Linked DNA regions of Embleya scabrispora. The protein of the gene in region 1 interacts with the protein of each later gene in a pairwise test. Links are inferred from orthologs where the notes say so. Each region holds a gene or a part of one and is shown on either strand. Other genes may lie near its edges. The genes, in order: ftsZ, rlmN and B4N89_RS20180.

Evidence for each region.
Region 2: the proteins of ftsZ (region 1) and rlmN interact in binary tests that used the Escherichia coli proteins (3 or more experiments, as listed by UniProt). The link is inferred for Embleya scabrispora from one-to-one orthologs.
Region 3: the proteins of ftsZ (region 1) and B4N89_RS20180 interact in binary tests that used the Escherichia coli proteins (3 or more experiments, as listed by UniProt). The link is inferred for Embleya scabrispora from one-to-one orthologs.

Annotation. Positions count from the first base shown.
Region 1 is NZ_MWQN01000001.1:5,029,453-5,032,590, reverse strand. What follows is about bases 54-3,038. They hold ftsZ (cell division protein FtsZ), read right to left. Parts: upstream 2,140-3,038; coding sequence 967-2,139; downstream 54-966. Other genes in these bases: B4N89_RS22300 (cell division protein FtsQ/DivIB), read right to left, coding at 2,430-3,038; pgeF (peptidoglycan editing factor PgeF), read right to left, coding at 162-893; B4N89_RS22315 (YggS family pyridoxal phosphate-dependent enzyme), read right to left, coding at 54-118. Outside these bases: more of B4N89_RS22315, read right to left, coding at 1-53; more of B4N89_RS22300, read right to left, coding at 3,039-3,138. UniProt on the Escherichia coli protein: Essential cell division protein that forms a contractile ring structure (Z ring) at the future cell division site. The regulation of the ring assembly controls the timing and the location of cell division.
Region 2 is NZ_MWQN01000001.1:4,736,046-4,739,149, reverse strand. Bases 46-2,996 are described here. They hold rlmN (23S rRNA (adenine(2503)-C(2))-methyltransferase RlmN), read right to left. Parts: upstream 2,099-2,996; coding sequence 992-2,098; downstream 46-991. Other genes in these bases: B4N89_RS21120 (phosphatidate cytidylyltransferase), read right to left, coding at 2,197-2,996; B4N89_RS21130 (hypothetical protein), read left to right, coding at 46-601. Outside these bases: more of B4N89_RS21130, read left to right, coding at 1-45; more of B4N89_RS21120, read right to left, coding at 2,997-3,104.
Region 3 is NZ_MWQN01000001.1:4,561,858-4,564,916, reverse strand. The notes cover bases 154-3,059. They hold B4N89_RS20180 (rod shape-determining protein), read right to left. Parts: upstream 2,164-3,059; coding sequence 1,144-2,163; downstream 154-1,143. Other genes in these bases: ndk (nucleoside-diphosphate kinase), read right to left, coding at 2,594-3,004; mreC (rod shape-determining protein MreC), read right to left, coding at 154-1,028. In the rest of the region: more of mreC, read right to left, coding at 1-153. UniProt on the Escherichia coli protein: Forms membrane-associated dynamic filaments that are essential for cell shape determination. Acts by regulating cell wall synthesis and cell elongation, and thus cell shape.

The DNA.
Region 1 (3,138 bases):
GCGAGCGGCCGGCCGCGGTGCACGCGGCGGTGATCCGGGCCCGGACGTCGGCCAGGTTGGCGGCGAGCTCGGCCCGCCGGCGGGCGGTCGTGGCGGTCGCTGAATCGGGCGTGTCCATGGGCCCATCGTCGCCGACGCCGGCCCGCCGCGCCCGCGCGGGGTCAGTCCTCGGCGAGCCACACGTAGCCGGCGATCCGACCCGTGACGCGGTCGCGCCGATAGGAGAAATGGTCGGCCGACTCGCGCGTGCAGATGTGCGATTTCTCACCCGACACGACCCCCTGCGCGGCGAGTTGCGCCCACACTCCGGCCGGTATATCGAGTCCCGGCGTGTCCTGGCGGGTGCGGGCGCGCGCGGCGGGGACGAGTGCGGACACTTCGTCGCACATCGCCTCGGGAACCTCGTAGCAGGCGCCGCAGACGGCCGGTCCGGTCCACGCCCGGATCCGGGCGGGGTCGGCGCCGAGGCCGCGCATCGCCTCGATCGTGGCGGGCACCACGCCGGCGGCCAGCCCCGGCCGGCCCGCGTGCGCGGCGCCGATCACGCCGGCGTGCGGATCGGCGAGCAGTACCGGAGTGCAGTCGGCGACCAGCACCGCGAGCGCGAGGCCCCGGGTGGCGGTGACCACGGCGTCGGTGCCGGGCACCGGTTCGGCGGTCGGACCGGTCGACACGGCCACCGTGTTGCCGTGCACCTGGTTCATCCACACCACCCGGTCGGCCGAAAGGCCCAACGCCTCGGCGGTGCGCGCGCGGTTGGCAGCCACCGCCCGCGGGTCGTCGCCCACATGGTCGCCGAGGTTCAACTCGTCATACGGCGCGGCGCCCGTGCCGCCCCACCGGTCGGTGAAGGCGATACGGGCGCCGCCGGAAGCGGCCCTTCGCGTGAACACGTTCGGGCCACCTCGTGGTCGTGTCGATTTGTTTCGAACTCTTGCGTCGCCGACTGCCGACGACGTTTTTCTTCTACTTCATGAACGGCGGGATGTCGAGATCCAGATCGTCCTTGATCGGTTCCGGCACCAGCGGGGTGCGCGGGCCCGGCGTGGTCGGGGTCTGGTAGGTCGTCTGCGGCGGGTCGTTGAGTACGCCCTGCCCGATGGTCGAGCCGCCCGGGCGACCGGTCGGCTCGGGGCGCGCGGGCGGCTGCGGCGCCGCCGCGGGCTTGCCCAACTCGCTCTTGGACGGCGGTTGTCCACCGTCGAAGCCGGCCGCGATCACGGTGACCCGGACCTCGTCGCCGAGCGCGTCGTCGATCACCGCGCCGAAGATGATGTTGGCCTCGGGGTGCGCGGCCTCGCTGACCAGCTGCGCGGCCTCGTTGATCTCGAACAGACCGAGGTCCGAGCCGCCGGAGATGGAGAGCAGCACACCCCGGGCGCCGTCGATCGACGCCTCCAGGAGCGGGCTGGAAATGGCCATCTCGGCCGCCGCCACCGCGCGGTCGTCGCCGCGCGCCGAGCCGATCCCCATCAGCGCCGAACCCGCCTCCGACATCACCGACTTGACGTCGGCGAAGTCGAGGTTGATCAGGCCGGGCGTGGTGATCAGGTCGGTGATGCCCTGGACACCGGACAGCAGCACCTGGTCGGCCGAGCGGAACGCGTCCAGGACGCTGACCTGCCGGTCGGAGATGGACAGCAGTCGGTCGTTGGGGATCACGATCAGCGTGTCGACCTCGTCGCGAAGCTGCGCGATGCCGTCCTCGGCCTGGTTCGCGCGGCGCCGTCCCTCGAAGGTGAACGGGCGCGTGACCACGCCGATGGTGAGCGCGCCGAGCGAACGGGCGATGTTGGCCACCACGGGGGCGCCACCGGTGCCGGTGCCGCCGCCCTCGCCCGCCGTGACGAAGACCATGTCGGCCCCCTTGAGGACCTCCTCGATCTCCTCGCGGTGGTCCTCGGCGGCCTTGCGCCCGACATCGGGATTCGCCCCGGCCCCCAGGCCGCGGGTGAGTTCGCGGCCGACGTCGAGCTTGACGTCGGCGTCGCTCATGAGGAGGGCTTGGGCGTCGGTGTTGATCGCGATGAACTCGACGCCCTTGAGACCGACCTCGATCATCCGGTTGATGGCGTTGACCCCGCCACCGCCGATACCGACCACCTTGATGACTGCGAGGTAGTTCTGGGGTGCTGCCACGTCGAAGGCCTCTCGCCTCGAGTTCCGGTCGGCGTGCCGTGGTTCCGGCATGCCGACATTTGCCGACTTGGGGAGGTCGGGACGCGATTTCCGCGAGCCACCAAAACCCTCACCCTCAGGTATAGAGTCAGCCCTGTTCGCATCGAACGCCGCCGATCCGAACAGTGCGGATAACTGCTTTGTCAACCTGGGGCTAGGCCGACACTAGGTCCCCATCGGACGCGGTTCAACGAACACGCCGAACCTGTCCCTATTGTTTTATCGCAGTGGCCGAGTGCTTCCGCCCCCGGTCACGGCGTGCTCGGGGTCGAAACCGCCGTGCCGGGCGCCCCCGGAGCCAACGACTGCGCGGGCGCCGGCGGCGCGAGCGAGGGAAACGGTTGGGTTCGGGTCACCGGCGCGTCGGGCGCGCTGACGTCGTAGAACTTCGCCGGCCGCGTCAGCAGCACCGCGAGCACGAGCGCCTTGCGATCCGACGCCTCCGCCCCGCCCCACGACACGGTCTCGCCCTTGTCCAGCACCAGCACGATGTCGTCGCGCGTCCGGGCGGTGATGTCCCGTACCCGCTGCGCGACCGGCGGCGGCAGTGCCGAGACCACTTGGACCACCCCCCGTAGCGTTTCCCGGCTCACCGTGTTGGCGTCGACCTTGACGATCGGCACTCCGGCGGGCGCGGCGTCCACCGTACCGAACCGTACGCCGTCCTTGTCGATCTCCGCGTAGCGGTCCGCGTCCGGCACCACCAGGGCGGTGGCGCGTTCGCGGACCGTGATCCGCACCGTGTGCGGCCAGTCGCGTTCCACGTGCACCGAGGCCACGCGCGGGATCGCGGCCACCCGGGCCCGGATCGCGCCGAGGTCGATCCCGGCCAGTGGTTCGCCGACCGGCACCGCCGCGACCTTGGCGACCTGGTCCTTGGGCAGCACGACCGGCCCGCCGACGGACACCGTCCGGGCGTCCAGCAGCGGCGAGTGGTAGACGATCGCCCACCCGGCGCCC
Region 2 (3,104 bases), 290 kb from region 1 along the record:
CGCGGTGCTGATCGGGGCCGCGCTGACCGTGCCGTGGTTGGTGGCCTGGATCGGCGGCGGCTGGGCCTCCCGGGCCGGTCGGGTCTGGACGTTGTGCGCGGCCCGGCGGATGGAGGCCGGCGCGCACGGCTTGGCGCTGCCGCTCGGACTGACCACGATCGCGCTGGCGGTGGTCACCACCGGCCGGCTCGCGGGCGAGCGCACGCCGGTCCGGATGGCCGACGCACCACTGTTCCTGACGGTGGCCACGGTCTCGCTGTGTGCGGCGGCGATGTTGTTCGCGGTGGTGATCGAGTACGGCCCGGCCCGCCGGGAGACCTCGCGAACCCTGCACACGATCGGCGCGGCCACCCCGACGGATCGCCGCGCGGCCCTGGTCGCCCTCGCCGTCCCGGTCCTGGTCTGCGTGCCGACGGCGATCACGGTCGGCGCACTGGCGGCCTGGCCCGCACACGAGGGCGCGAATCCGTTCCCGACGGTTTCCACCCACGCCGCGCTGCTCGGCACGGTCTGGGCGGTCGGCCTGCCGGCGGCCGCGCTGATCGCGGCGGCGGCGGTGATCCTGCGGGACGAACGACCGCGGCGGCGGCGCCGGGCCTGAACCCCGGACATGGGAAGACGTCCAGCCCGAAAAACACTCGGACATGGGAAAACACTCCGAGCCCGGCGCGGCGTCCCCTTCCGCGACGGGCTCGAAGTGCTTCTCGTCTCGGGGGCCACGCGACCCCGAGCCGTGCGCCGGATCGTGTCCCTTCGACCGGCGGCTTGGGCGTGCCACCGCCGGATCATTCGAACGGGGGGATCAAAGGATCCGACGGCTTGGCACTGAGATCAGTCTGCCCTGTGCGGCCTAAGAATCCGATAAGGATTCGTTACCCGTTCTATATCGCCGCGCCGCGCACCCGTGACCTGCACCGATTGTCCCGCTTGCCGACTGTGTCCCCGTGGATCGGCGGGCCGGCGTGGGCCGCCCGCCGATCACGCCGCGGAATCAGACCTCGGCGGCGGCGAGCTGTCCGCACGCGCCGTCGATGTCGCGGCCTCGGGTGTCCCGGACGGTGACCGGCACGCCGTGCTTGGTCAACAGCCGGACGAACTCCTCCTGGCGCTCGGCCGTGGAGGCGGTCCACTTCGACCCCGGGGTCGGGTTGAGCGGGATCAGGTTGACGTGCGCGTTGTGGTTCTTCAGCCGACGCCCGAGCAGGTCGGCCCGCCAGCCGTGGTCGTTGATGTCCTTGATCAGCGCGTACTCGACGGAGACCCGGCGACCGGTGACGCCCTCGTAGTGCCAGGCGGCGTCCAGCACCTCGCGCACGTCCCAGCGGGTGTTGACCGGGACGAGCGTGTTGCGCAGCTCGTCGTCCGGCGCGTGCAGGGACAGCGCGAGGGTGACCGGGATCCGCTCCTCGGCGAGCTTGTACATCGCGGGGACCAGGCCGACCGTGGACATGGTCACCGAGCGGGCGGAGATGCCCAGGCCCTCGGGGCTCGGGTCGACGAGCCGGCGCACCGCGCCGACCACGGCCTTGTAGTTGGCCAGCGGCTCGCCCATCCCCATGAAGACGATGTTGCTGACCCGTCCCGGACCGCCGGGCACCTCGCCGCGCGCGAGCGACCGGGCGCCGGCGAGCACCTGCTCGACGATCTCGCCGGTGGACAGGTTGCGGGTCAGGCCCGCCTGGCCGGTGGCGCAGAACGGGCAGTTCATCCCGCAGCCCGCCTGCGAGGACACGCACATCGTGACCCGGTCGGGGTAGCGCATCAGGACGGCCTCGACGAGGGTGCCGTCGAAGAGCTTCCACAACGACTTCCGGGTGGCCCCGTCGTCGCAGGAGATGTCCCGTACGGAGGTCATCAGCGAGGGCAGCAGCGCCTCGGCGAGCCTGGCCCGGGTCGCGGCGGGCATGTCGGTCCACTGCTCCGGGTCGTCCGAGAGGTGGCCGAAGTAGTGCTTGGACAGTTGGGCCGCGCGAAACGGCTTCTCGCCCAGCTCGGCCACCGCCTCGCGGCGCTCGGCGAGGGTGAGGTCGGCAAGGTGGCGCGGCGGCTTCGAACGACGCGGCGGCGCGGTGAAGGTGAGTTCTCCTGGTTTGGGCATGGCTCGTCCAGTGTCGCAGGTGTACGGGCGGGGCCGGATCGACCCCGCTCCGTGCGTCTGCGTGGCCTGGTCCGAGGTGCTGCCGGATCAGGTCCGGGTCATACGAATACGGCGAGCAGCAGCCACACCACCGGGGCGGCGGCGAGCAGCGAGTCGAGGCGGTCCATCACGCCGCCGTGACCGGGCAGCAGGCTGCCCATGTCCTTGACCTTGAGGTCGCGCTTGATCATCGATTCGGCGAGGTCGCCGAGCGCGGACACGGCCGCGGCCGCGACGCCCACCACGGCGCCCTGCCACCACGCGCCGTCCAGCATGGACATCACGCACAGCGCGCCCGCGGCGGCGGCCAGCACCACGCCGCCGGCGAAGCCCTCCCAGCTCTTGCCCGGACTGATCGTGGGCGCCATCTTGTGTCGGCCCCCGGAGATCACCCCGGCCGCGTAGGCGCCGGTGTCGGCGCACACCACCAGCACGATGAAGGTCAGCACCCGCTTCGCGCCGTCGTCGTCGCCCAGCATGAGCACCGCGAAGCCGGCCAGGAACGGCAGGTAGAAGACGGTGAACACACCCGCCGTCATGTCCCGCAGGAAGTCCTCGGGGCCCTCGGTCATCCGCCAGATCATCACCGCCACGGCGGTCAGCGCGGTCGCCACGGCCAACCCCTGCGCACCGCGCGCGTAGGCGGCGATCAACATCGCCGCCGAGCCGACCGCGAGCGGGATCACCGGGATCCGGATCCCGCGCCCGACGGTGGCGCCCTGCGCGGTCCGCCCGGCCGCGTCGGCGACCGCCTCGGCCCGGCCGAAGGCGCCCGCCAGCTCCCACAGTCCGACCAGGACCGCGAGCAGCACGACGCCCACGAACAACACCTGGACGGTGAGCAGCGAGGCCACGATCACCCCGCCGAGGGCGAGGCCGACGCCGATCGCCTGGGGCAGGTTGCGTCCGGCCTTGCCGACCGGTTTCGCGGGTTGGTCCCCGGTCACCACACGGCCCTCGCGTGGTG
Region 3 (3,059 bases), 470 kb from region 1 along the record:
GTCGATGGGGTCGTGCCGCCGGCCGGCGGCTTGGCGTTGGTACTGCGGTTGCCCGCCGTGGCCGGCTTCGCGGCCGAGGCGCCGCGCGGCGGCTCGGTGCTCGCCGGCGGCGCGGGCGGCGCGGGCGGCGCCTGCTGGGCGGGGGGCGGCGCGGGCGTCTCCGGGGTCGGCGCGGGCGGCAGTATCGAGTCGCGCGGATCGGTGCGCGGCGGCTCGATCACCACGCCCACCGTGTCCAGGCTGGAGAAGTGCACGTACGACTTCACCTCGACGCTGCGGGTCAACTCGCCCGGGGTGTTGCGCACCTGGGCGACCTCGCCCACCGGCACGCCCGGCACGAACGGCTTGCCGCCCTGCGATCCGAACGTCACCAGCCGGTCGCCCTTTTTGACCTGGGCCTGTCCGTTGAGCAGCTTGAGGTTCATCGGCTTGCTGCCGCGGCCGGAAGTGATCCCTATCTCCATCGACCCCGCCAGGCGCGAGCCGACCGAGAATCCGGGGTCGGTGGCGAGCAGTACGGTCGAGGTCATCGGGCCGACCTGGGTCACCCGCCCGACCAGACCGTCGCCGTTGATCACGGTCATGTCGGGCTTGATGCCGTCGCCGGCGCCCGCGTCGATGGTGACCGTCCAGGAGAAGCCCTGGGCGGGGCCGATGGCGACCACCCGCGCGGGCTTGATCCGATACTGGCCGGCCGCCGAGACCTTGAGCAGTTTGTCGAGTTCGGCCGCGCGGTTGCGGTCGAACTGGATGTTGTCGACCTGTTGCCGGAGTTTGGCGTTCTCGTCCTGCAGGCGCTTCTTCTCGCCCTCGTGGGAACCCGCGTCCTTGACCGCGTTCACGGCCCGGCCGACGGGGTCCACGGCGGCGGACACGCCGCGTTCGGCGGGACCGAACACGGCCGAGGCCCAGTCGCGCACGTTCGCGATGGGCGAGTTCCGGCCACCGCGGATGTCCACGGTGATGAGGGCGAAAGAGATCGCCAGCAGCAGCACGAGGACCAGCCGACCATGCCGGGAGTCCCTCACGATGCGCGCCCGCCCCTTTCGTACATTGCGGCGCTGGTGGGCAGTTGTGGTGTGTGGCCGCGCCGGATCGGGCACGGAGGGCGGCGCGTACGGTCGGCCGCCTCCGTCTCCTCGGTCAGCGGCGCGGTTGGGCGTCCAGTACCTGCTGAAGCTTCTCGTACTCCTCGACGCACTTGCCCGCGCCCAGAGCCACCGAGTCCAGCGGGTTGTCGGCGATGTGGATCGGCATGCCGGTCTCGGTCCGCAGCCGCTCGTCGAGGCCGCGCAGCAGGGCGCCGCCACCGGTGAGCACGATGCCGCGATCCATCACGTCGCCGGCGAGTTCGGGCGGACACTGGTCCAGGGTGCTCTTGACCGCGTCCACGACGGTGTTGACCGGTTCCTCGATGGCCTTGCGGACCTCGGAGGTGGAGATCACGATCGTCTTCGGCAGCCCGCTGACCAGGTCGCGGCCGCGGATCTCGCTGTGCTCGTCCTCGCCGAGGTCGAAGGCCGAGCCGATCGACATCTTGATTTCCTCGGCACTGCGCTCGCCCAACAGCAGCGAGTATTCCTTCTTGACGTAGGCGATGATCGCGTTGTCCAACTCGTCGCCCGCCACCCGGATCGACTGCGCGGTGACGATCCCGCCGAGCGAGATCACCGCCACCTCGGTGGTGCCGCCGCCGATGTCGACGACCATGTTGCCGGTCGCCTCGTGCACCGGCAGGCCGGCACCGATCGCGGCGGCCATGGGTTCCTCGATGATGTGCACGCTGCGCGCGCCGGCCTGGCTGGACGCCTCCACCACCGCGCGGCGCTCGACGCCGGTGATGCCGGAGGGCACGCAGATCACCACGCGCGGCCGGGCCAGGTAGCGGCGGCGGTGCACCTTGAGGATGAAGTAGCGCAACATCCGCTCGGTGATCTCGAAGTCGGCGATCACGCCGTCCTTGAGCGGTCGGATCGCCACGATGTTGCCGGGCGTGCGCCCGATCATCTTCTTCGCCTCGGCGCCGACCGCCAGGATGCCCCCGGTCGTGGTGTTCTTGGCGACCACCGACGGCTCGTTCAACACGATGCCGCGGCCTCTGACGTACACCAGCGTGTTGGCCGTACCGAGGTCGACCGCCATGTCACGACCGATGAACGACAAGTTGTTCGCCATAAAAAAACCTAGGGCCTTCCCGAGCTCGTAGCCATGAGGACATGAGCCGGCCGGAGGACGTCACGTCCGGGACGCCGAACCGGCCGACCACAATCGTAGGCACGGAGTAACGGCGACAGAACCGCGATGTTCCGGGGCACGGCTGCACCCTCCATCCACCATGACGTGATCACCGGGCGAGGGGTTGCGTGCCACGCGCGGGGAATGGAGGGATTTCCCTCTAACAGCGCACGCGCGGCGCCCGATCGGCACTCTCGCGCTCGCGCGCGGGCGCGCCCGGCGGGTCCGTAAAAAATTTCGACGCCCGGTGCGGCCCGCGCGCGTCGCGCGGCGCCGGGGATCGTCTCGGCACGGGGTCCGGCCCGGTGCGCGGGTCGCGATCGTGGGAAGCGCGCACCGGGGCACCGCGGCCGAACCGTCAGGCGTGCTCGGGGAAGAAGTTCTTGATCTCGCGCTCGGCCGAGTCCACCGAGTCGGAGCCGTGCACGATGTTCTCCCGGGTGATGGTGGCGAAGTCGCCGCGAATCGTGCCCGGGAGGGCCTTGATCGGGTCGGTGACGCCCGCGAGTGCGCGGAACGACTCGATCACGCGTTCGCCCTCGACGATCATCGCCACCGACGGCGCCGAGGTCATGAACTCCACGAGCGGGGCGTAGAACGGCTTGCCCTCGTGCTCGGCGTAGTGCCGCTCGATCGTCTCGCGGTCCATCACGCGCAGATCGAGCGCGGTCAGGGTGAAGCCCTTGCGCTCGATGCGGCCGATGACCTCGCCGACGAGACCGCGCCGGACTCCGTCCGGCTTGACCAGGACGAGCGTGCGCTCGGACATGGGGCTCCTTGCTTGATCGGAGGGGGACTCGATACGGGTGTCGCACCGTACGGAT